3 regions of the Arthrobacter sp. AIWTK1 genome follow, and region 1 is predicted to be linked to each of the others. Evidence: riboswitches for the same ligand, from Rfam matches in the RefSeq annotation. Region 1 holds a riboswitch; each other region holds the start of a gene.
What was found. A riboswitch is a leader RNA that binds a small molecule or an ion and turns the genes downstream of it on or off. The one in region 1 is predicted to bind cyclic di-AMP.

Region 1 (7,534 bases):
CCCGGGCCGAACATCCGGAATGGATCAGCGGGGACGGCCAGAAATGGGCGGACGGTCTCTTCATCTTCGCGGTGGACCCGGTGGGACGGCACGTGGGCACCTACATGGGTGAGGACCGCAAGGTGTCCCTGGAGCAGCGTGAGGACATCCAGAACGCCTCCAAGGACCTGCTTCGGGATGCACAATGGACCGACGGAACCATCGCCGGCATCCGTCGGGGAGCGGAACTGATCAACCAGCCCTGGTACCGGTCCACGGCGTTCCTGGTCACGGCATGGAGTTCCCTGGTCGCAGCCGTCCTCGGGGCCGCCACCTGGCTGATTGTACGCTGGCGGACCAGGGCGGACAGCCGCAGGGAGCTTGCACGCGGGGACACCAGCTACGCCAACGTCAGCATGGATCTGCAGGTCACTGAGCTCAACGCCGGCACCATCCCGGAGTCCTCACGGTACGGCAGCACTGTCCTGGAGAAGCACCGCAGCTTCCTGGCCAAGTACAACGCCGCCACCCAGCTGGCCAACCAGGCGCACGCATTGACGCCACGGGCGCTGAGCCGACGCCCGAACCTGAAGCTGGTCCGGAATTACGCCGACGCATCGGCTGAACTGGATGCCCTGGATGACGTCATCGCCGACACCAACGCCCTGCTGAACCGGGGATCAGCGTGGGCATCCGCGTGGGACCGGCAACTGGCGCCCTTCCGCAGTGACCTGGCTGCCCTCGAACAGATGCTCAGCAAACGGCACGCCGCGGGCGACTCGGCGACGGCCGCGGCGCTCCGGTCATTCCGTGACCAGAGCCACCGGGAGATCGAGCGGTGGTCGGCTGAACTCGCCGACGGCACCATAACCCCTGAAACGGCACTGGACCGGCTGCGGGATGCGCGGACGCATCTGACCGAGCTGCTGAAGAACCACGCCGACACGGTAATCCAAGGCTTCGCCAAGACCGAGCGGGAAGCCAAGCTCATGCGCGAGGAGATGGAAAGCGCGCAGGCCGGCACCAAGGTCAAGCACCGCCGCACCTACGAGCCCAGCATCCTTGGCACGGTCTATCCGTCGTACTACTTTTTCTCGGTCCCGGCCTTCAACACGGGATTCAGCACCGGGGTGGGCAGCGTCAGCACGGCCCGCGGCGGTGGCAGCACAACCGGCTACGGCGGCAGCGGCGGCAGTTTTTCCGGGTCCGGGAGTTCCTCCAGTTTCTAGGCCCGCTTCCGGGACTGAGCTGGCGGCCGGCGGGCACCTGAGACCTCCCGCCGGGTCTCGACAAGGATCCCTGATCGGAGGAAGCTGGGCATCGTAAAGCGATCACTCCATCGGTTCGCCGCGTCGATTAGGACCTGGCAGACCGACTCCGCTGTCCGGTCGCGCTTGCGGGCCCGGACAGCCCTATCCGCAACTCCCGATTGATGGAGAGAGCCATGACCACGAACGTTGTCGCTCAACTCGCAGTAAAATCCCACAATTCACCGGACGAAAAGCGCCGCCCCGACAAGACGGAAGTGGATCTTGTATCCGTCGACGCCTACACGATCGGAAGATTCACCTTCCAACCGGGCTGGCGATGGTCCGACTGCATCAAGCCCGTAGCCAAGACGGATTCATGCCAGCTCAGCCACGTTGGCTTTTGCGTTTCCGGCAGACTCACGGTCCAGACCTCTGACGGCAACCAGATCCACATCGCCGCTGATGACTCCTACACCATCCCGCCAGGGCATGACGCATGGGTCGAAGGAGACGAACCCTTCACGGGTGTCGAGTTCGTCAGCGCCGCCGTGTTCGCCAAGGCCCCGGAATAGCAGACCGGCTGCGGCGGGGCGCCCGGTTCACTGCGCGCTCCCCGTTCACTGCGCCGGGTGAATCCTGTCAATGACGAAATCCCCGCCGGGGATGACGGTGGTTTCATGGCCGTCGTCGAACCGCACCACGTAGGGCGGAGCTCCGTCGGCGCCATGAACCTCAATGATCTGGCCATGCCGCTCCGCGGATCCGACCGTCTTGCCCCGGATTGTGATCCGGTCTCCCTGGGTTGCCTTCATGGCAATCACCTCCAAGCACCAGATTACGAGGGTGCGGGCGGCGAAAACAGGGCCGTTGCGCACTGGCAGTTGGCGGGTGCCGGGCGGGACGTCACGCGGGATCAACCTGCACCTGGCGCCAGCGGGCGCCTGGCAGGATTATTGGGATACTACGGATGACCTTGGCAGAGGACCCAGGGGGAACGGCTATGACGGAGGAAAAGCCCACGAGCTGGTGGGCTACGCTGCCCGGTCTGCTGACCGCCGCCGCCGCGGTGATTACCGCCGTGACGGGGCTGCTGCTCGGCTTGGGGCAGCTGGGGATTTTCGACGCCGGCCGGCCCGCCGCATCGACGGCGGGCGCTTCCGCAAGCGGCCCCGCCCGGCCAGGCGGCGTTGTTCCGCCGTCCGTTACTGCATCCGGCACCGGTAACAGCGCGGAGTGGGCCGTTGCCCTGCCGGCCGGGCGCAACTACAGGGCAGCCGACGTCGAATACGAAATTCTCGACGCCCGTGCGCGCCCTGATGTGTCAGGGAAGGTCGCACTGACTTTCACGCTCAGATGCACCAACCACGGCAGGTACGACATCAACTTTTGGGACGCAGCGTTCAGGCTGAACGTGGGCGGAGTCAGCCATTCCCCCGATTCGGGGCTGAACGAAGTGGTGGGAGGCGATTCAAGCACGTCGGGCGAGGTCCGCTTCACTATCCCTGCGGACACGCGCGCCGCAGTGCTGCGCATCAAATTCGCGCAGGGCGAGAGCACGGTTCAGGTCGGGATGTCGCCGATCTGAACACCGGCCGCCACTCGGCTACAGGAAGGGCCGGTGACCTGCTGCCCCCAAGGCAGCCGATCACCGGCCCTTCCGCCGGGTCTTCCCTCCCGCCGGGGCAGGCCGGGCCGGAGTGCTAGGCTCCGGCCCGGACGAAGGTAACGCCGCCGGTGGCCGTCAGCCACGACAGCGGGTGCGTCACGGTGGCATTGACGCCGTTCATTCCGCCGCTGATCACCTGGCCGTCGCCGATGTAGATGCCCACGTGGCCGGACTGCACCACCATGTCCCCGGGCTGGGGCTCCCCCACCACCGAGCCGTAGTTCATGAACTGCATGGGTCCCAGGTCGCCGACGGGAATGCCTGCGGAGCCAAGTGCCTTCTCCACCATGGCCGTGCAGTCCTGGGTGATGCCCAGTTGCGCATAAGCAGCAGAAACCATGGCGGCATTGACACCGCCGGCGGCCGGGGCAGCGGCGGGAGCCGGTGCGGCTGCCTGTACCTGGACGGAAACGGCGGGAGCCGCCGGGGCGGCAACAGGAGCCGGAGCTGCCGCGGGAGCGGCCGCCTCTGCCGGAGCGGGCTCTGCGACCGGCACTTCCACGGGAGCGGGGGTGGTGCTGACGTCCGGACGTTCGAAACTGATCCGGACGTGGGAGTCTGCGCTGAGCGGGGCACCCACCTGGGCCTTGGCGTCAAGGGCGGACGCCGGAGCCGAGTCGCGTTCCACGGGGGCTTCGGCAGCCTGGGCCGCCATCCCGCTGGACAGGACCAGGCCTGAAGCGGCTGCAATAACCGCGGCCTGGCGGCCGACCCTGCCCCTACCGCCGGTCGTGGTAAACCCGGAGCGCCCCGCAGGCGCGGTGGAGCGATGATGAGCGGACAGTTTGCGTGAAGACATGAGGTAACCTCTCCCGATGCCTGCGAGGTTAGCTGTCGGATTCGGATGGGAGACACCCGGCCGCAGTCGCCTTCCGCTTGGCGGAGGGCTTGCGGCTTCACCCCGAAGGCCTGCACAACTCTGCAGGCCAAAAATGGTTTCCCCGTCCCTGGCGGTCAGTTTCGGTTGGATCCCGGGCCGCGGCAGGGTTAGGCAATCCGCCCGGGAGTGCCCCTATCCGGGATAACGGCACTGTCCCACCGTACGCGGGCCATGCACCGATGTCACATTCAGGTAACGGCGCCACGGGAACCGGGATGCGCTAGCAGGTAGCGGCGGTACTCGGGTACTGCGTTGATCAAAGTCGAGTGTTTTGCCTTGGCGCCGCGAGGCGTAGTCTACGTGCATGTTCTTGCGGGGGGACTCACACGCTTGGAGGCATCATGCGTTGGTCGAATCAGCCTGCCCGCAACCCCGCACGTCACGTAGCGGAACCTCCTGAGCCTGCGCCGGGAGGCCGGCACGGCCGGCGCTGGGTCGCCATCCTGGGCGCTTTGCTGCTGGCCGTCAGCACACTGGTGGGCGTGGCCGGCGCCTCGAAGGCCGCGGGGCCAACCATCGTCAGCCTGACCTTCGACGACGGCCTCGGCAGCCAGTTGGCGGCCGCGCAAGAGCTGAAAGCCCACGGGCTGGTGGGCACTTTCTTCATCACCACTTCCTTTGTAGGCCAGTCCGGTTTCCTCACCCGGGCAAACCTGGACACTCTCGCGGCGGACGGCAACGAAATCGGCGGCCACAGCGTGACGCACCCGGACATGACAACGATCGGCGCAGCGGCCGCCAGCGCGGAGGCCTGCAACAGCAAGACCACCCTTGAAGGCTGGGGCTTCACCGTCCGGAACTTCGCCTACCCCTTTGCGGCGGAGAACGCCACAGCACAATCAGCGGTCCGCGGCTGCGGCTACGCCAGCTCACGGGGCCTGGGCGACATCCGGTCTCCCGCGAGTTGCGCGTCCTGCCCGGTTGCGGAGACGCTGCCGCCGAACAACCCCATGGTCACCAAGGCCCCTGACCAGGTGGCCGCCACCTGGACCCTGGCGGACCTGCAGGCCACCGTCACCAACGCCGAGACGACCGGCGGCTGGCTCCAGCTGACCTTCCACGAGATTGCCAACGGAACGGATCCGTCCCTGTCCATCAGCCCCGCCTTGTTCAAGGAGTTCGTCACGTGGCTGGCTGCGCGGACAGCAAACGGTACGACGTCGGTCCGAACAGTGGCGCAGGCACTGGGCCAGTCCCCCGTGACGTCACCCCCGCCGTCTCCCTCCCCCTCTCCCTCCCCCTCTCCCTCCCCGTCTCCCTCCCCGTCGCCGTCTCCCTCCCCGTCGCCAATCTCGTTTGCTGACGTACCCCAGGGCGCGGCGCTGTACACCGAGGTCAACTGGATGGCCGCCCAAGGCATTTCCGTCGGCTGGCTCGAAAGCGACGGAACACGCACGTTCCGTCCCGGCGTTGCGGCAAGCCGGGACATGATGGCGGCGTTTTTCTATCGGATGAACGGAAGCCCGGCATATTCGCCCGGGGCATCGCCGTTTACGGATGTCACGCCGCAGACTCCCTTCTACAAGGAAATTCTCTGGCTTGCCTCCCGGGGTATTACCACCGGCTGGACCGAGTCCGACGGCTCCAAGACCTTCCGGCCAACACTGGCCGTCAACCGTGACCAGGTCGCCGCATTTGTGTACCGTTTCGCCGGCAGCCCGACCTACACACCGGGGGCATCGCCCTTCGCCGACATTTCCGCGCAAACGGCCTTCTTCAAAGAGATCTCATGGCTGGCGTCACAAGGCATCTCCAACGGCTGGACCGAGGCGGACGGCACGAGGACGTACCGGTCCGCGTTGCCGGTCAACCGTGACCAGGTGGCTGCCTTCCTCTACCGCTACAACAGCGCCTTCCCGGCGTAAGAGCCGGCATGAAGCGGAATATGTAGGTGAAACACTATTGCGTGGCCATCTGCCAGCTGAGCGATCAGCCGCAGGAGGATTTTGACGTCAACACGGAGCTCTTGATCCTAGAGGGCAAGGAACTCCATGTAGCGACGTGGGACGCCGAACCGCGGGACGGCGGCTTTGACATCCTGGTCCTCAACGACCGCGTCAGCGCGCTCGGGTTCATGGTGGTCACCGACTGGGAGTTCCTGGAAGGCAGGGCCTACGCGGTGGTGGAGCGCCGGGCCCGCGGCTGAGGGCCGTCCGACACCGCCAGCACGGCCGCGCGCCTCAGCCAGGGATCAGGATCCCCCGCCCAGCGGTCCAGCACCGCATCCGCCCGCGTCCTTGCCTGCCCTTCCAGCCCCGCAATTAACGGACGGACGACGTCGGCAGCGATCGGGTCCACCAGCTCACCCAGCTGCGCCTCCCGCACAAAGCCCTCGATCCGGGTGAGGTCTGAGTTGTTGAGCAGCGCCACCCGGGACTGCAGCAGCACAACCGCCGCCAGGCGGCGTTCGAAGACTGGCACGGACCACAGCTCGCTGCTGAGCGCGGTGATGTCGTCGTGAACGAGGTCACGATGGCGGCGCAGCATGTCGCGGACGGTCCCCCGCACCGCACCAACCGATGCGCCGTAGTACTGAAGCCGGTCGCCCAGGCGGGCCTGCGCCTCTTCTGCCCTGAGCCAGGAGCTCTCCCGCTGCAGCGCGGCATCCACAAAGTCGCAGGCGTCGGTCACCCGACTATTCTGTCGCAATATTGCGAGCCGCACATGGGCCCCTGCTCACCCACGGCCCGCGAGCGCGTTCCGCGGCAACGTGGGACACTCAATCCCATGCGCGAACTGGTTGTCCTCGGAACCGCCTCGCAGGTTCCCACGCGGACCCGCAACCACAACGGGTACTTGCTTCGCTGGGACGGCGAGGGGCTGCTCTTTGATCCGGGCGAAGGCACCCAGCGTCAGATGATCCACGCGGGCGTCTCATCCAGCCGGATTACGCGGATCTGCCTCACCCATGTCCACGGGGACCACTGCTTCGGCCTGCCCGGCGTACTGTCCCGCATGGTCCTCGACGGGGTGCAGCACCCGGTGGACCTGCATTTCCCGGCCTCCGGTAGGGACGTGGTCAGTGCCCTCGTGTCCCTCGCCTCCCCCGGCCTGGACCTGCGGCTGCACCCGCACTCAGGTCCCGGCCCGATCGCACCCGGCTTGGAGGTGCGGCCGTTGCGGCACCGCATCGAGACCTTCGGCTACCGGCTTGCGGAGCCGGAGGGCCGCACGCTGCTGCCGGACCGGCTCGCCGCGGCCGGGATAGCCGGTCCGGACATCGCACGGCTGCAGCGGGAGGGAAACCTGGGCAGGGTCCGGCTGGAGGACGTGAGCGTTCCCCGCCCCGGCCAGAGTTTCGCCTTCGTTATGGATACCGCGGAATGCGACGGCGCCGGGGAACTCTCCGACGGCGTGGACCTCCTCGTGGCGGAGTCCACCTTCAGCGACGACGACGCCGGGCTGGCCGTCCGGTATCTCCACCTGACCGCCGGCCAGGCCGGCGCGCTGGCCGCCTCTGCCGGGGCCGGAACCCTGGTCCTCACGCATTTCTCGTCACGATACGTCGATGTGGGGGTGCTGGCGCACCAGGCCGTTGCCCGCGCAGGCCGGGCCGCCGTCGTCGCCGCCCAGGATCTGGACAGAATTCCGTTACCCAAACGGCAGCGGGAGTCTTGGTTTGCGGGCGCCCTCCAAGCCTCAGTAGACGAATATGTCGATCCAGGCGCGGTTGTGGGCATGCAGCAGGACAAGGAACAGCACGAAGTCGAAGAGCAGATGGACGGCGACGATGTAGGACAGTGATTTCGTCCGGGTGAA
Region 2 (7,534 bases), 1.7 Mb from region 1:
CGACACATCGACATCCAGTCCGCCGGCAGCGGAGGTGGCATCGATCAGGACGAGCGACCCTTCATCTGCCCCGGCCACCCGCTTGACGGGGGCGGCCACACCCGTGGACGTTTCGTTCTGGGGCCAGGCGTAGACGTCAATGCCCGACTCTGCCTGCGCCACGGGCCGCGTGCCGGGATCGGCCTTGATGATGGAGGATGCGTCCAGGAACGGAGCCTGGTTGGTGGCAGAGGCGAATTTGGAGCCGAACTCGCCGAAGGAGAGGTGCTGGGCCTTGCTGTCCACCAGTCCGAATGCCGCGACATCCCAGAATGCGGTGGAGCCACCCACGCCGAGGATGACTTCGTAGCCTTCAGGGGCGCGGAAGAACTCGCTGAGGCCGTTGCGGACGGACCCTACGAGGTTCTTGACCGGGGCCTGGCGGTGCGACGTGCCCAGAAGCGTGGCTGATGCGGCGGACAGTGCTTCGATCTGCTCGGGGCGGACCTTTGAAGGCCCGGCGCCGAACCGTCCGTCCTTGGGCAGGAGGTTGGCGGGGATAGTGATGCTGGTGTCGCTCACAGTGGCTCCAATTTTTCGGCGTGGACGTGGAAAAGGCCCGGCAATGCACGGGTTCCTGCAGTGGGAATCCCCTACATTCTGCCTGACGTGCCCGCGGGGCACGGAACGGCATCCGTCATAGTCCAGTCACTGAGACATTGCAGGGGCAACTGTGTTTCCGTCGCTGTTCCGTTCTGCTTCGGTTCCGCTTTGGTTCTGTGGGGGGATTATCCGGAGTAATTCAAAATAGGCTAAGCTGTTCCCTGACGTACAGCGGGCCGCGATGCCGGCCGGGCTGATCCCGTGAGGCCGTCCCCGGAGGTTGATCGGTGGATGCAGGCCCACGTCGCCGAGGCCAACAGGAAGGCCTCCGCGCGGTACGGTGGGACTGACGCAAGGACTGTGCTCGAGGAGCTGAGCTGGATGACGGATCTGATCGACACTACTGAGATGTATCTTCGGACAATCTTGGAGCTTGAGGAAGAGAACATCGTTGCTCTCCGCGCCCGGATTGCCGAACGGCTGCGCCACTCCGGCCCCACCGTCTCGCAGACCATCGGGCGGATGGAACGCGACGGACTTGTAGTTGTTTCGGGTGACCGCCACCTTGAGCTCACCGAAACCGGCCGGAAACGGGCCACGGAGGTCATGCGCAAGCACCGCCTCGCGGAACGGCTACTGGCTGATGTCATCGGCCTCGACTGGGCGTACGTCCACGACGAAGCGTGCCGTTGGGAACACGTCATGAGCGAACGCGTGGAGCGGCGCATCTTCGAACTACTGGACCACCCCACGGTTTCCCCCTACGGCAATCCCATTCCCGGCCTGGCAGCCCTCGGCGGCCAGCCCGCCCCCGCGTTCACCGACGGCGTGGTGAACCTCCTCGACGCCATGAGCGCATACGGGGCCGACTCCCGCGTCACTGTCAGCCGGCTGGCCGAGCCGATCCAGGTTGAGCCGGAGCTTCTGGTGCAGCTCGACGAAGGCGGGATCCGCCCGGGCGCAACCCTCGCGCTGGAGCGTGTGGGCGAGTACATCTCGGTGCGCGTGCCCGAGATCGAAGGCGCCTTGGAACTGCCGCCCGAAGTTGCGGCCCACGTGTTTGTTACCGTCAGCTAACCGCCCAACTCGTAGGACCACCTACAACCGGGCTGAGACGAAGATAACGGAATTATTACCGCGCTGGTTAATCACCTATAGTTGAGGACTAGCGCCGATACTAAAGCGTTACCTGATCCGAAGCCGAGCTCTGCCAGCGGATCAGCGTACGAATCACCTCCTGGCAGAGGCGGGGGAACCACCATCGGCCGTTATCAAACGGTCTTGGGGTGAAGTCCGTCAGCGGCAAGCCACTTCCGACGAAGGATTCCTTAGGGACACCCCTGTGTCGGATGCCTTGCATTGGCGGGCCGGGTCTGTGATCTCTCTGACCCGAATCCGACAGCTAACTTCGCAGGCTATCCAGAGAGGATATTTCTTGACCACGCAGACCGTCAGGGGCCGCCGCAGGGCGACCGGTCCCGCTTCGGAGTACCCCGTGGCCGAAGCCGTTATGACGGTCAGGCCGCGCGATGCACACCGCGATGCCCGGCGACGCCGGAGCCTGTTCAGCCAGGTGACCGAGTTTGCTGCCGCCAGCGGCGTGGGTCAGAAAGCCGGCATTGCTCTGGCGGCCACCGGACTGGTCCTCACCGTGACCGTGCCGTCCACTGGACCCATGACATCCACGGCAGACACGGGAAACCCCGCTGCCGCAGCAGTCGCGGCGCAGCCGGAGGTCTCCGCTGCCGCCAGCGCCAAAATCGACTTCAACCGGACCACCGTAGCCACCAAGGGGGATCCCGACGGCAAGCTCAAGCAACTCCTGAGCGCCCAGTCAGCGGGAACGATCACCCGTGCGGCGTCCACCGGCAGCCTGGGGGCGCCGCTGGAACAGATGGTCACCGCTTCACCCTTCGGTTTCCGGGTCAGCCCCATCACGGGCGGAGCCGGCGAGTTCCACCGCGGCCAGGACTACGCGGCCCAGTGCGGCACCAGCGTCTTCGCTGCTGCCAGTGGAACCGTGACCTTCTCCGGCTGGCACCCCTACGGCGGCGGTAACCGCGTGGTGCTCGACCACGGCAACGGCCTGGAAACCACGTACAACCACCTCTCGTCGTCCAGCGTCCAGGTAGGCCAGAAGGTCAGCCGCGGCGACGTCGTGGCGCTCAGCGGGACCACTGGAGCCTCTACCGGCTGCCACCTCCATTTCGAAGTAATGGTCAACGGCGAAGTCGTCGACCCGCTCGGCTGGCTCTGATCCAAACGATGGGTCACTCTCGCATTCCTGTGACATGCCGTGATCTGAATGTGACATTCGTTCGGAATTCCTGTACCGTTTAGAGCACGCCAACTTTTCCGAAGTTGGCGCTCTTGAGTGGATTGCCTAACTCTGCCACCGCTCAAGGTCCGTTCGCATGACATCGTCTGGCAGAGGCGGGGGAACCAATTTTGGTCTTCGCAAGAAGACCTTGGGGTTAAGTCGCAACGCTTCCCAGGAAGCCGAGCGGCCGGGTGACTCCCATCCGAATCCGACAGCTCACCTCGTAGGCATTGGGAGAGGCTACCTTCGTGTCTACACGTCACAATTCTGCGCGCCACCGTGCGCAAACGGTTCGTACGAACCCGTTGAACTCCGTGTCCAGGGCTGTTACTGCCAACGCCGGGACCGTAGGTCGCCAGGCGGCTGTCATCGCAGCTGCTTCCGGATTGATCCTCAGCGTTGGGATGCCGGCAAATGCCGCCGATACCAACCTGGGCGTTTCCGCTTCGACGGAGTCCGGCTCACAGTCAGCACAGCTGGCCGTAACTGCAGAACCCACAGCGACTGTTTCCTTCGAGCGTCCGGCAGTGACCACGATGGCAGCGCCCAAGGTTGAAACCGTTCGGGCACAGTCCACCGGTGCAGATGCCAGCGAGACCTCCACTGAAGCTGACGGAGAAGCCAAGGCAGGCAAGCTTGCCGACGCCGCTTCCTCAGCCGCAGCATCGGGCCTCGCTGCTATCGCTTACACGGGCATTGGCAGTCCGTACGTCTGGGGTGGAACCACTCCCGGCGGCTGGGACTGCTCAGGCTTCACCCAGTGGGTTTACGCGCAGGCCGGCATCAGCATCCCCCGTACCAATGCATGGACCGCCATGAAGCCCACCGCCACTCCGGCGCCGGGCGACTTGGTCATGCAAAACGGTGGCGCACATGTTGGCATCTACGTCGGCAACGGCATGATGATCAGCGCGCTGAACCCCTCGCAGGGCACCCTCCTGCACGCGGTGTCCGCCACGGGCACCTCCGCGTTCTACACGCTTCGCTAAAACACGCCGCGCTTCCCATCGCTGAAGCGCGCGTACTTCGCTAAAAAACCCTGTTCGGGCCGTTCCGGCTTACCCCCAAGATGCCGGAGCGTCCAAAAACCGCGGCCTGCCATGCAGTCTGAGGAAAACGAAAGAGAGAACTAATGACTACACGTGCCATCGCACGGCACCGCGCCGAGGTTACCAAAACCAACTCGCTTGCTGTCATTGCCAAGGCTGTCGGCGACAACGCCGGCGGCATGGGTCGCCAGGCTGCGGTTATCGCTGCTGCCTCCGGCCTGGTCCTGACGAGCGGTATCGCAGCCAACGCTGCCGACACCAACGTTCAGCGCGAAGCAACCTCTGCTTCCACCCTGGAAGTACAGTCTTCCGCTCCGGCCAACATCTCGGCTGCCTCCAGCATCGCCATCTCCTTCGAGAAGCCGGCTGTTTCCACCTCCCCGGCTCCGGTCGTTGAGGCTCCCAAGCCCGTCGTTGAGGTTCAGGAAGCTGCTCCCGCGGCCGCTCCGGTTGCCGTCGCCGAGACCGTATCCGCTCCGGCTGCTCCCGCAGCACCGGCCGCCCCCGCCGTTGCCAGCGGAAACGGCGCTTCGATCGCAGCTGCGGCTTATGCCCAGCTCGGCGTTGCCCAGGACTGCACCGCCCTTGCCACCAACGCACTTGCTGCCGTGGGCATCAACTACCACGGCTGGCCGGCAGGGTACCTGTCCCTGGGCCGCACCGTGAGTGCCGCCGAGGCACAGCCGGGCGACCTTGCTTACTACGAGAACGGCGGCATGGGCATGGCCCACATCGCCGTATACGTCGGCAACGGCCAGGCCGTGCACGGTGGCTGGAACGGTGGAACCACCTCACTGTTCAGCGTCAACGTCGGCTCCGGCCCGGTCTTCATCCGCGTCGGCGGCTAAAGCCCCGGCTAACGTTTGCCAGAAGAACCCCTGCCTCCGGGCAGGGGTTCTTCTGCGTTTCCGGCAGGTGAATTTTTGCCGACACGGACTGTATGGTATTGGCCCGATTCGGTGATCGGCCACTTGAGTGTTTACTCTTGTGTTGTCGATTCATAGCCCGGACAAGCAGAGGGCAGCCGGCCCTCGAGCCCCTGACGGGTGCGGCCGTGAAGAGGTATGTGCATGCGCACTCTCGTTCTTAATGCTGGATATGAACCGCTGGCGGTTGTGACCTTCCGCCGGGCGCTGGTTCTTGTGCTGACCGGAAAAGCTAGCGTGGTGGCCGAAGGCGACGATCCTGTCGTCGGGCCGCAGGAAATCCTGGGCCGTCCGTCCGTGATTCTCCTGAACCGTTACATCCGGCCGCGGTACAACACCGCCACCGCCGTGAGCCGCCGGGGCGTCCTGCGCCGTGACGGCCACCGGTGCGCCTATTGCGGTAAGGCAGCACACACCATTGACCACGTCCACCCGAAATCGAGAGGCGGCGCGGACTCCTGGGAAAACCTGGTGGCCGCCTGCCTTCGGTGCAACAACGTGAAGGGCGACCACACGCCGGCCGAGATGGGCTGGAAGCTCAGGTTCGTGCCCGCGCCTCCGCACGGCACGATGTGGCAGATTAAAGAGTTGGAAAAGCCCACGCCCGCGTGGGACCCTTTCCTGCTACCCGAATCCGCCGCCTAAGGCGTCACCTCTGCGCAGGGCGGCCTCAATGGCTAGGCTGGCCCTGTGGAGTTTGATGCCTTGATCCTGGCCGGCGGGCGGTCGTCCCGCCTCGGTGGCGTGCCCAAGTCCCAGTTGGTGTACGACGGCGCCACCCTCCTGTCGCGGTCGCTCACGGCGGCTGCCGGCGCGGGCGCCGCCGTCGTAGTTGGCCCGGATCCCGGTGAACTGCCGGCGGGAGTCCTGACCTGCCGGGAGGAGCCAGCTTACGCGGGCCCCGCCGCGGCCATTGCCGCAGGCCTGGAGGCTTTGGGCCGTGCGCGCGGTCCGCTGAGGGCGGCGATGACGCTGGTCCTGGCCTGCGACATGCCCAAAGCGGATCAGGCGGTCGGCGCCCTGAGGACCGCCCTCGCGGACGACCGCCCCGGCCGCCCGGAGTCGGAGGGAGTCATGGCCGTCTCCCCGGACGGCCGCAAACAGCCACTCGCAGGCTTTTATAGCACGGCTGCGCTACAACGGTCCGTGGGCGAAATGGAAAAGAGCGGGGGGCTTGTGGGGGCATCAGTCTTCGCCCTCCTTGCTAGGCTTGACGTGCGGACTGTTACCGTCCCCGCCGGTGCCACGGACGACGTGGATACCTGGGACGATGCCACCGCGCTAGGGGTGTCCCGGCAGGGGTCGTGAGCCATCATTGGTGGGACTGTGCAGTGGCACCGCAACTGAATTCTGAGTTTGGAGGCAACAGTGAAAAGCCAGGACGAAACGCTGGAGGACTGGTGCCGGGCGCTGCTGCAGGCCTTCGAGCTGGAGGACGTCGAGGTGGACGTCAATGAAGTACTCGCGCTGGCAGGTGTTGCGGCCCACTCCGTCGTGCGGCCTGCGGCGCCGCTGACCACGTTCATCGCCGGCTTCGCGGCGGGTATGGCGACCGGCTCGGGGCAGGCCCCGGATGCGGTTTCCATGCAGGCCGCCCTGGGCGTGGCGCGGGCGCTTGCAATGGACTATGCAGCAGTGGATACGGCTGTCGGCGCGCCGCACACCGCGGACGTGTCCGACCCCGTCCGGACCGATCCTGCCTCCGGACTGTCCACCAACAGCGGGAACTCCGGCGCATGACGGCTGCGCCGCCGGACGGCGGTGACGCCGTCAGCGACGTTCCTGACTACGGGGAAACCTCCCACCGCACCGGAGCCGAGGCGCCCGGAGCTTCCGCAGACGGATCCCACGATGCCGGCCCGGCAGGGGCCGTCGATGCCGGGCACACCCATGTGGCGCACACCTGGCAGGAGGCCAGGCAGCTGTCTTTCGATTGCGCCACACCCATCCCGCCCGGGCCGGTGCCGCTGAAGAACGCGCTGGGCCGGACCCTTGCTGCGGATATTACGGCGCTTCAGGACATGCCGCACTACGCTTCCTCGGCCATGGACGGCTGGGCGGTCAACGGGACAGGACCATGGATTTTGGCCGAACCCGGCCAGAGGCTGGCGCCGCACCAGGCAAGCCCCATTGTCACGGGCGGGCTCATGCCCCCCGGCGCGAAGGCTGTGCTCCGCAGCGAAAGCGGCGTGATGGCTACGGATGACGAAGGGCTCCCAGTGCTGGCCCTTGGCGGCGCAGCCAGGCCCGGTGAACCGAAGAACGGCCAGCATATCCGGAAAGCAGGCGAGGAAGCAGCTGCCGGTGACGTCCTGGTCAAGAGCGGTGCCGTCCTTAACCCGGCGCACCTGGCCCTCGCCGCGCTGGCGGGCCACGACTCGCTCCAGGTTCAAGGGAAACCGGTGGTCAGGATCCTGCTGACGGGCTCCGAGGTGGTCGCCGCGGGCCTGCCCGCGCCGGGCAAGGTGCGCGACACCTTTGGCCCGCAGCTTGGAGCGGTGGTGGGGATGCTGGGCGGCATCTTCGCCGGGCAGGAGAAGATCGGCGACGCCTACGACGAGTGGCTTGCTGCCTTGGAAGACGACGGGCCGGAACCCGGCGGGCCGGAGGAAGGCACCGGACCCGTTCACGGCTCGGTGCTGCCGAAGGAGGCAGGG
Region 3 (7,534 bases), 1.9 Mb from region 1:
GGCGCTGCTGGTGGCCATCTGCGGCGCCATTGGCCTCTTCAGCTATGCCTCCATGGATTCCTTCCTGACCAGGCAGCTCGATGAACGGCTGGGGCAGGCCTCACGGCTATCGAACGAGGCAGGACGGCCACGGCCCAGCAACCCGTCCGGCAGGCAGGACGGGTTCGAAGGCCCGGGCCAAGGAGTCGGGACGCTCATCGCGCGCATTGACAACGGGAATGTCAGCAGCGCCGGGTTCCTCGCCAAAGACGCCACCGTGGCGTCCCTCTCCCCCGAGGACAACCAGATCCTCTTGGCACTCCAGCACGACGGAACACCCGTCGATCGGGCCCTGTCCACCGGCTCCTACCGCCTGGTGGCGGTGGAGGCGCCGTACGGGGACGTGGTTGTCACCGGACTTCCCCTCAACGAAAAACAGAACACGCTCAGCTCTTTGGTCTGGACGATGGTGATCGTCTCGATGGGCGGCCTCGTCCTGATCGGGCTTGCCGGAACAGTGCTGATCCGACGCACCATGAAACCCCTCGAGCAGCTGTCCGAAGTCGCCACGCAGGTTTCGCAACTGCCGCTCGACGCCGGTGAGGTGGCCCTCGCAGTCCGCGTCCCGCCGTCGAACGCGCATCCTGGAACTGAAGTGGGCAGCGTGGGCCACGCCCTCAACCTGATGCTGGACAACGTCTCCAAGGCACTGGAGGCCCGGCAGCAGAGCGAGACCAAAGTGCGCCAGTTCGTGGCCGACGCCTCGCACGAGCTGCGCACGCCGCTCACGGCTATCCGCGGCTACACGGAGCTGATGCGGATGACCGAGGACTTCACCCCCGACGGCAAGAAGTCACTCGCCAGGGTGCAGAGCCAGTCCGAACGGATGACCACCCTGGTGGAGGACCTCCTCCTGCTGGCCCGGCTCGACGAAGGCCAGCCGCTGAAGATCAGCGACGTGGACCTGACGCAGCTCGCAGTGGAAACCGTCAGCGACGAAAAGGTCATGGCGCCGGACCGCATCTGGCAGCTCGAACTGCCCGAAGAGCCCGTGGTGGTGCGCGGCGATGCCAAGCAGCTGCACCAAGTGCTGGCCAACCTGCTCTCCAACGCACGCAAGCATACGGAGCCGGGCACCACCGTGGTCACCGGAGTGATGCGCTCGGCCGACGGCAGCGCCGTGGTAACCGTGACGGACAACGGTGCTGGGATTCCGCCGGAGTTCGTGGACCGGGTGTTTGCACGCTTTGCCAGGGCGGACGCTGCCCGCACCAGCCCGGCTGGATCCGCTGCGCGTTGGGGCGCTGCCGGGGCCGCCGCAGCCGAGGGGACAAGCGGCCTGGGCCTGTCGATTGTGCAGTCGATCGTGGAGGCGCACGGCGGAACCGTGGAAGTGAACTCCCGCCCGGGACGTACTGAGTTCGCACTGCGCCTTCCGGGGGAATCGCCGGACGCTTAGCGACTTCGGTTTGGGGTGAGAGGTTCAGCGCACGCGCAAGCCAACGCGCCGTCGTCGTGATCCTCGTTACCTAAATGTGACTTAAGCGCCGGACTCCTGTACGGTTTTTAGAGTGCGGCCACCGTTCCGGCCGCATATCCGGATGGACGCCAAACTCTGCCGCTACCCGGATTTCCTCATGATCAGGCAGAGGCGGGGGACCCAGGTCTCCGGGCATTCTGCATTGCCGCCCTTGGGGTGAAGCCGACACGTGAAGTTCCGTGCGGCCGGATGACCTCATCCGAACCCGACAGCTAACTCCGCCGGCATCGAGAGGCAACCATGACTAAATCCACGCCAGAAGTACGTCCTGAGCCCGCTTCCCACAAGTCCGCAGCGCCTGCGCACCATTCACGCCACCGTGCTGAACCAGCCGCCACGGCGTCCCCGCTGTCCCGGTTCACTGCCGGCCTGCAGGGCTCCGGCCGCCGTGCCGCCGTAGTGGCCACCGCCTGCGCCGTGCTGATTGGCGTCGGCGCCGCCGGCCAGGCTTCCGAACCCGTAGCCCCCGCAACATCGGCAACGGGTTCAGGAAACACAGCGACAACGGCCGACGCCGAATCGAGGCTCGCGTTCGAAAAGATCCTCGTTTCCGCCATGCCCGCACCGGCCTCTGTCAGCGTGACCGCGCAGTCGTCGGAGGAGAAGCCGGCGGAGAAGGCACCGGAAGCACCTGCAGCGGCCCCCGCACCGGCACCTGCAGCCGCCCCCGAACCGGCTCCTGCCCCGGCACCGCCCGTCGCCGTTGACGATCCCGCAGCTGCCCAGGCATATGCTGCCTCGCAGCTGGGCACGTACGGCTGGGCGGCTGACCAGATGCAGTGCCTCACCACGCTCTGGACCAAGGAATCGGATTGGAAGACCACCGCCACGAACGCCAGCAGTGGCGCGTACGGCATTGTCCAGTCGCTGCCGGCCGAAAAGATGGCCAGCGCCGGGTCCGACTACCTGACCAACTTCCGCACCCAGATCAACTGGGGCTTGAACTACGTGAAGGAACGCTACGGCTCCCCCTGCGGCGCCCTGGACTTCCACTACGCCAACAACTGGTACTAAGCCGGCACCTGTAGCCATCTTGGTTCGCAACAGCGGAGGCCCCGAATCCACCCGGATTCGGGGCCTTCGCTGCGTCCGGGAACCTTCGTGCTCCGTTTCGCCGCCACAAGGTTTTCACAAGGTCGAGGAGTGACTCTTGGTCGCCGCCGCTTTCAATCGTCTTCCAAGCGGCTGCCGGCCCCAGCGCCGTCATCAAGATGCAGGGAGCACAACAATGAAAAAATGGTTAGTTCCGACGGCCGTCCTGGCGTCAATCTTCGCCGCCGCAGCCACCGCTTCAAACCGAATACATCTTTCATTGCGGCCAAGCTGCCGGTGGCTTCGACATCGAGGCCACCGTGACTGGCCGGGTAAAGGACATCGTCATCCCTGGGGACAGAGTCATTTCCATTGCCCCAAACCTTAATGTGACACTAACTGCAAACGGTAAGACTGTGAGTTACGTCATCACTGGCGCCTCACATATCCAATTCGTGCCAAACGCCGAAGATCCCACCAGCGTCGAATTCAAGTCGACCGGCAGGAACCTTCTTTCATTCGCTGATACTGACAACACCGGACCTGACGTTTCCGGAGTGGTCCTCGTATCGGGCAACTTCAACTTCGCCGTTACCGGGGACTTCCAAAGGGAACTCAGGCGATACTCGGGACCGGGCAGGGTGATCGACGTCTGCGAAGTTCTGGCACCCTAACCCAGGATCCGCGGCGGCGGTGCTTCCACCAATGACGGTGGGAGCACCGCCGTCGTTTCCGTTCCGGCTTCCGTGCCCCGGCAAATCCCACAGCAGCCACACAGCTTTGGCCTAAATCCTTCATATGCGGCGGCAGCATAGTTGAACCATGACGCCCACAGACCTGGCCACGGGACCCCTGCTGCACCCGCAACCGCGGGCCGCCGTCGGCGCCCGGCCGGGTTCTCCCGCCCCGACGTTCCCGCGGCCGGGATACGCACGTCGGGCCCCCATCGCAACGGCGATCCACGGGCATTCAGCGACAACAGTGCCTGTCCTCGATGTAGTCATCCCGGTGTACAACGAGGAACAGGTCCTGGAGCACTCCCTCCGCCAGCTCCACTCCTATCTGGCCGGCACGTTTCCGCACGCCTTCCGGATCACGGTGGCAGACAATGCCAGCACTGACGGCACGCTCAAGGTCGCCGAGCGTGTGGCCCGGGAGTTCCGCGAGGTTGCTGTGGTCAGGCTCGCCTCCAAAGGCCGCGGCAATGCCCTTCGGACGGTGTGGCTGGCCTCGCCGTCACCCGTACTGGCATACATGGATGTGAACCTTTCCACCGACCTCGCAGCCCTCGCTCCCCTGGTGGCACCGCTCGTGTCCGGGCATTCGGACCTTGCGATTGGAACCCGGCTGGCAAGAACTTCCCGTGTTGCCCGCAAACCATGCGCGGGTTCATCTCCCGCGGCTACAACTTCCTGCTGCATGCGCTGATGGGTGTGCACTTCAGCGATGCACAGTGCGGTTTCAAGGCCATCCGTGCAGATGTTGCCCGGCACATCCTGCCGCACACGGCGGATAGCGCCTGGTTTTTCGACACCGAGATGCTGGTTCTGGCCGAAAAGTGCGGACTGCGAGTGCACGAGGTTCCGGTGGACTGGACCGACGGTGGCGACTCCGGCGTGGACCTTATGCAGACCGCCCTCGCCGACCTGCGCGGCATGGGCCCCGCCTCGCGCGCGACCTGGCAACAGGCCGCATTCCGGTTGCGGACCTGCGGGCGGAACTCGCACCGGGTGCGCCACTCCTGCGGTGACGGCTAGAGGTGACGGCTAAAGGAGCCGGAGCCACCGCATGGCTTCCTCCGGGCAGGTGAAGTAACGCGTCGGAGCGGCCGGAGAGTGAATGCGGAGGAAGAAATTGGCGAGAGCCCGGTCCACCGGGGACGATCCAAGGAGCGCCACCCTGGCAACAGTGCTGGGACTGGCAAAGACGCGCCGGGCACCGCGACTCATGGTGGCCGTCGCAGCCATGTCCACCAGCATCGGAAACGACCGTCCGTGGCTCAACTCGTTGACGGCCGACATCACGGCCACGGCAGCTTCCTCGCAAATGGCCAGGCCTGGAATCCATCGCACACGCAGGACACCGCCCCGCAGCTGGACAGTGCCCCTGTCGCCGTCGATCGGAATTTCGGTCATCCCTATCCCCCCCCAAGATAAGAGTCAGCCGTCTTCACTGAGACTACTGGACATGGAGCCGGGTTGGGCCTCAGAAGCGGAAGGAAATCCGCCTGACCCCTACAGCGTCCACGTTCGTGCTGACGGAAACTGCGGTGTAATCGGTGATGTGCAGGACACCGTCCGGCAGCGGACCGGTGTTGGGTCCGATGGCAATGGTCCGAATCCCGGCGGCAACTCCGGCCGCAATGCCCGCCGGGGCGTCCTCAAAGACCAGCGCATCGGCCGGGTCCACGCCGAGGAGTTCGGCGGCCCGGAGGTAGCCTTCCGGATGCGGCTTGCCCCGGGTGACACGGTCGGCTGTGACGGCAATGGTCGGCATGGCCAGGTTCGCGGCGCCCATTCGGATATCGGCAAGGATCCGGTCGGCGGAGGTCACCAGCGCCACGGCATCCGCCGGAAGGCTACGCAGCAGTTCAGCGGCCCCGGGGAGGGCCACAATACCGTCAGTCCGGACCCGCTCCATGGCGCCCAGTTCCGCGGTGAGGGCTACGACATCGGTGCCGGCAGGCGCAAAACGGCGTACTGTATCCCCGGCCTGGACGCCGTGGGAAGTCCGGAGGATCTCGGCGATGTCCAGGTCGTATCGGGCGGCAAATTCGCCCCACACCTGCTCCACAACGGCCGTGGAATCAACCAGGGTGCCGTCCATGTCGAACAGTACGCCCCGGGCGGTAACGGTGACGGCTGCCGAGGCGTCGGTAACCGGTGCGGTGGCGTCGGTGTGAAAGCTCATGCTTCCATCCTGCCCCACACCGCAACGGTGACCGATTGTGTGACTCAGCCGTTCGGGCGGTGGGGGATGTACTGGACAGCCCATTTGTTGCCGTCGGGGTCCGCGAAATGGACGAAGTGGCCCCAGTCCTGCACGTCCACGTCACTGACGTCAACGCCGTTGTCTTTGAGCTGCTTGTGCGCGGCCTGGATGTCGCTGACCACCAACTGCAGGCTGGGAGCGGTGCCCGGCGGAGCGTCGTTGAGGCCCTCGCCGATGGCGATCGAGCAGCCAGAGCCCGGCGGGGTCAGCTGGACGAAGCGGATGCCCTCCATGGGCCGTTCGTCGTAGTCGGCGTTGAAGCCCACCTTGTTGACGTAAAAATCCTTGGCACGGTCCACGTCGGACACAGGAACAAACACCAGTTCAAGTTTCCAGTCCATGGGCCACAGGCTAGCCGTGGCCGCCGGAAACCGGAAGGGGCGATCGCTTCCCGGGAACGCGGGTCCGGGATCGCTTCCCGGGAACGCGGGTGCGGGCCGGGGGCTGCGTTCCGGAACGCAGTCCCCGGCCCGCAGCCACGGCTTGAAGATTCAGCCCAGCAACTAGCCGGCGATGCCGTAGAGACGGTCTCCGGCGTCGCCGAGGCCCGGCACGATGTAGGACTTCTCGTTGAGCTTCTCGTCGATGGAGGCCAGGACAATGGTCACGTTGGCGTCGGAAAGCTCTTCCTCCAGCTTGGCCAGGCCCTCCGGGGCGGCCAGCAGGCAGATGCACGTCACGTCCGAGGCGCCTCGCTTGAAGAGGAACTTGATGGCTTCGCGCAGCGTGCCGCCGGTGGCGAGCATGGGGTCCAGGACAAAGATCTGCCGGTCCGTCAGGTCCTCCGGGAGGCGCTCCGCGTAGGTGATGATGTCCAGGGTTTCCTCATCGCGGGCCATGCCCAGGAAGCCGACCTCGGCAGTGGGCACCAGCTTGGTCATGCCCTCGAGCATGCCCAGTCCGGCGCGGAGGATGGGAACCACCAGCGGTGTGGGCTTGGTGAAGGCGGTGCCGATGGTGGTGCTGACCGGCGTTTCGATGGTGACGGGCTCGGTGCGGACGTCCCGCGTGGCCTCATAGGCGAGGAGCGTGACGAGCTCCTCGGTGAGCTGCCGGAAGACCGGGGAAGGGGTGTTCTTGTCCCGCAGAACGGTGAGCTTGTGAGCGACCAGCGGGTGGTCCACGACGAGTGTGCGCATGGGTCAAAACTATCACCCGGAGGTAGTGTCCCCGCGTGAGCCGTGGGCCTGCCCGGGGCTGTCCTTGCCCTCGGAGTGGTCCTCGGCACGGTGGGCGGCATGGTGGGCCGCAAGTTCGTCCCGGAGCACCGGGTGGTCGAACGTCGGGGCAGGACCGGCATGCTCGCGGTGCCGCATCACGTGGAATAGCCTGTGGGCAAGGATCACGATTCCCACCCAGGCCATGCCAAGGAGCCATCCGGCGATGACGTCAGTCAGCCAGTGGTGGCCGAGGAACACCCTGCTCAGGCCCATGGCGATGATGAAGAGGGAACCGGCCGTGATCATGGACACCCGCGCAACGGTCCGCTGGATCTGTAGGCAGGCCAGATAGACCACCAGTCCGATCACGACGGTGGTGTTGAGCGTGTGCCCGCTGGGGAATGACGGCGAATCTTCGTAAGGCGGAACAGCGTCTGCATGGTCCGGGCGGGTGCGGCCAAAGAGCTTCTTGCCAAACGTTGTTGCAGTGACCGAAGCAGCCGCGGCGCCGCCTACCAGAATGAGGGGCCGCCAGGTGCGCCCTGCCCACGTCAGCCACGCCGTCAGGATGCTGCCGAGGATCGGCATGCCGATCCCGCCGCCAATATTGGTGAAGGCGGTGACCGCGGAATTGAGCCAGGGGGTCCGGAGGTCCTCCGATAGCGCCAGCGCCGGCTTGTCCAGGTTGGCGAGGCCGGCCTCATCCACCACGTTGTCGTAGACTTCGGCGCCGAGGAACGCCAGCGTCACAACGATCACGCCGCCAATCAGCATGGTGATCCAGAGGGCTGCGTACGGCACCACCCACCGCCCCCACCGGTCGGTAATGCGG

Region 2: another riboswitch for cyclic di-AMP. It lies ahead of AC1MDG_RS04105 (M23 family metallopeptidase); the one in region 1 lies ahead of AC1MDG_RS11725 (NlpC/P60 family protein).
Region 3: another riboswitch for cyclic di-AMP. It lies ahead of AC1MDG_RS03440 (aggregation-promoting factor C-terminal-like domain-containing protein); the one in region 1 lies ahead of AC1MDG_RS11725 (NlpC/P60 family protein).

What each region holds. Positions count from the first base shown of each region.
Region 1 is NZ_CM155287.1:2,559,030-2,566,563, forward strand. It holds gene AC1MDG_RS11705 (DUF5129 domain-containing protein) at 1-1,208, shown strand, start outside; gene AC1MDG_RS11710 (cupin domain-containing protein) at 1,424-1,801, shown strand; gene AC1MDG_RS11715 (DUF1918 domain-containing protein) at 1,847-2,041, opposite strand; gene AC1MDG_RS11720 (hypothetical protein) at 2,230-2,814, shown strand; gene AC1MDG_RS11725 (NlpC/P60 family protein) at 2,930-3,694, opposite strand; cyclic di-AMP (ydaO/yuaA leader) riboswitch at 3,698-3,871, opposite strand; gene AC1MDG_RS11730 (polysaccharide deacetylase family protein) at 4,117-5,640, shown strand; gene AC1MDG_RS11735 (hypothetical protein) at 5,667-5,921, shown strand; gene AC1MDG_RS11740 (DNA alkylation repair protein) at 5,888-6,406, opposite strand; gene AC1MDG_RS11745 (ribonuclease Z) at 6,503-7,519, shown strand; gene AC1MDG_RS11750 (CPBP family intramembrane glutamic endopeptidase) at 7,415-7,534, opposite strand, start outside.
Region 2 is NZ_CM155287.1:871,319-878,852, forward strand. It holds gene serC (phosphoserine transaminase) at 1-561, opposite strand, end outside; gene AC1MDG_RS04100 (iron-dependent transcriptional repressor DtxR) at 964-1,659, shown strand; cyclic di-AMP (ydaO/yuaA leader) riboswitch at 1,801-2,014, shown strand; gene AC1MDG_RS04105 (M23 family metallopeptidase) at 2,018-2,839, shown strand; cyclic di-AMP (ydaO/yuaA leader) riboswitch at 2,988-3,146, shown strand; gene AC1MDG_RS04110 (C40 family peptidase) at 3,307-3,891, shown strand; gene AC1MDG_RS04115 (NlpC/P60 family protein) at 4,035-4,799, shown strand; gene AC1MDG_RS04120 (HNH endonuclease) at 5,022-5,522, shown strand; gene mobA (molybdenum cofactor guanylyltransferase) at 5,568-6,185, shown strand; gene AC1MDG_RS04130 (DUF6457 domain-containing protein) at 6,246-6,617, shown strand; gene AC1MDG_RS04135 (molybdopterin molybdotransferase MoeA) at 6,614-7,534, shown strand, end outside.
Region 3 is NZ_CM155287.1:706,889-714,422, reverse strand. It holds gene AC1MDG_RS03445 (HAMP domain-containing sensor histidine kinase) at 1-1,438, shown strand, start outside; cyclic di-AMP (ydaO/yuaA leader) riboswitch at 1,586-1,760, shown strand; gene AC1MDG_RS03440 (aggregation-promoting factor C-terminal-like domain-containing protein) at 1,760-2,533, shown strand; gene AC1MDG_RS03435 (hypothetical protein) at 3,007-3,225, shown strand; gene AC1MDG_RS03430 (glycosyltransferase) at 3,374-3,979, shown strand; gene AC1MDG_RS03425 (glycosyltransferase family protein) at 3,931-4,308, shown strand; gene AC1MDG_RS03420 (DUF7793 family protein) at 4,318-4,686, opposite strand; gene AC1MDG_RS03415 (HAD-IA family hydrolase) at 4,757-5,461, opposite strand; gene AC1MDG_RS03410 (glyoxalase superfamily protein) at 5,506-5,883, opposite strand; gene upp (uracil phosphoribosyltransferase) at 6,046-6,681, opposite strand; gene AC1MDG_RS03400 (phosphatase PAP2 family protein) at 6,694-7,476, opposite strand.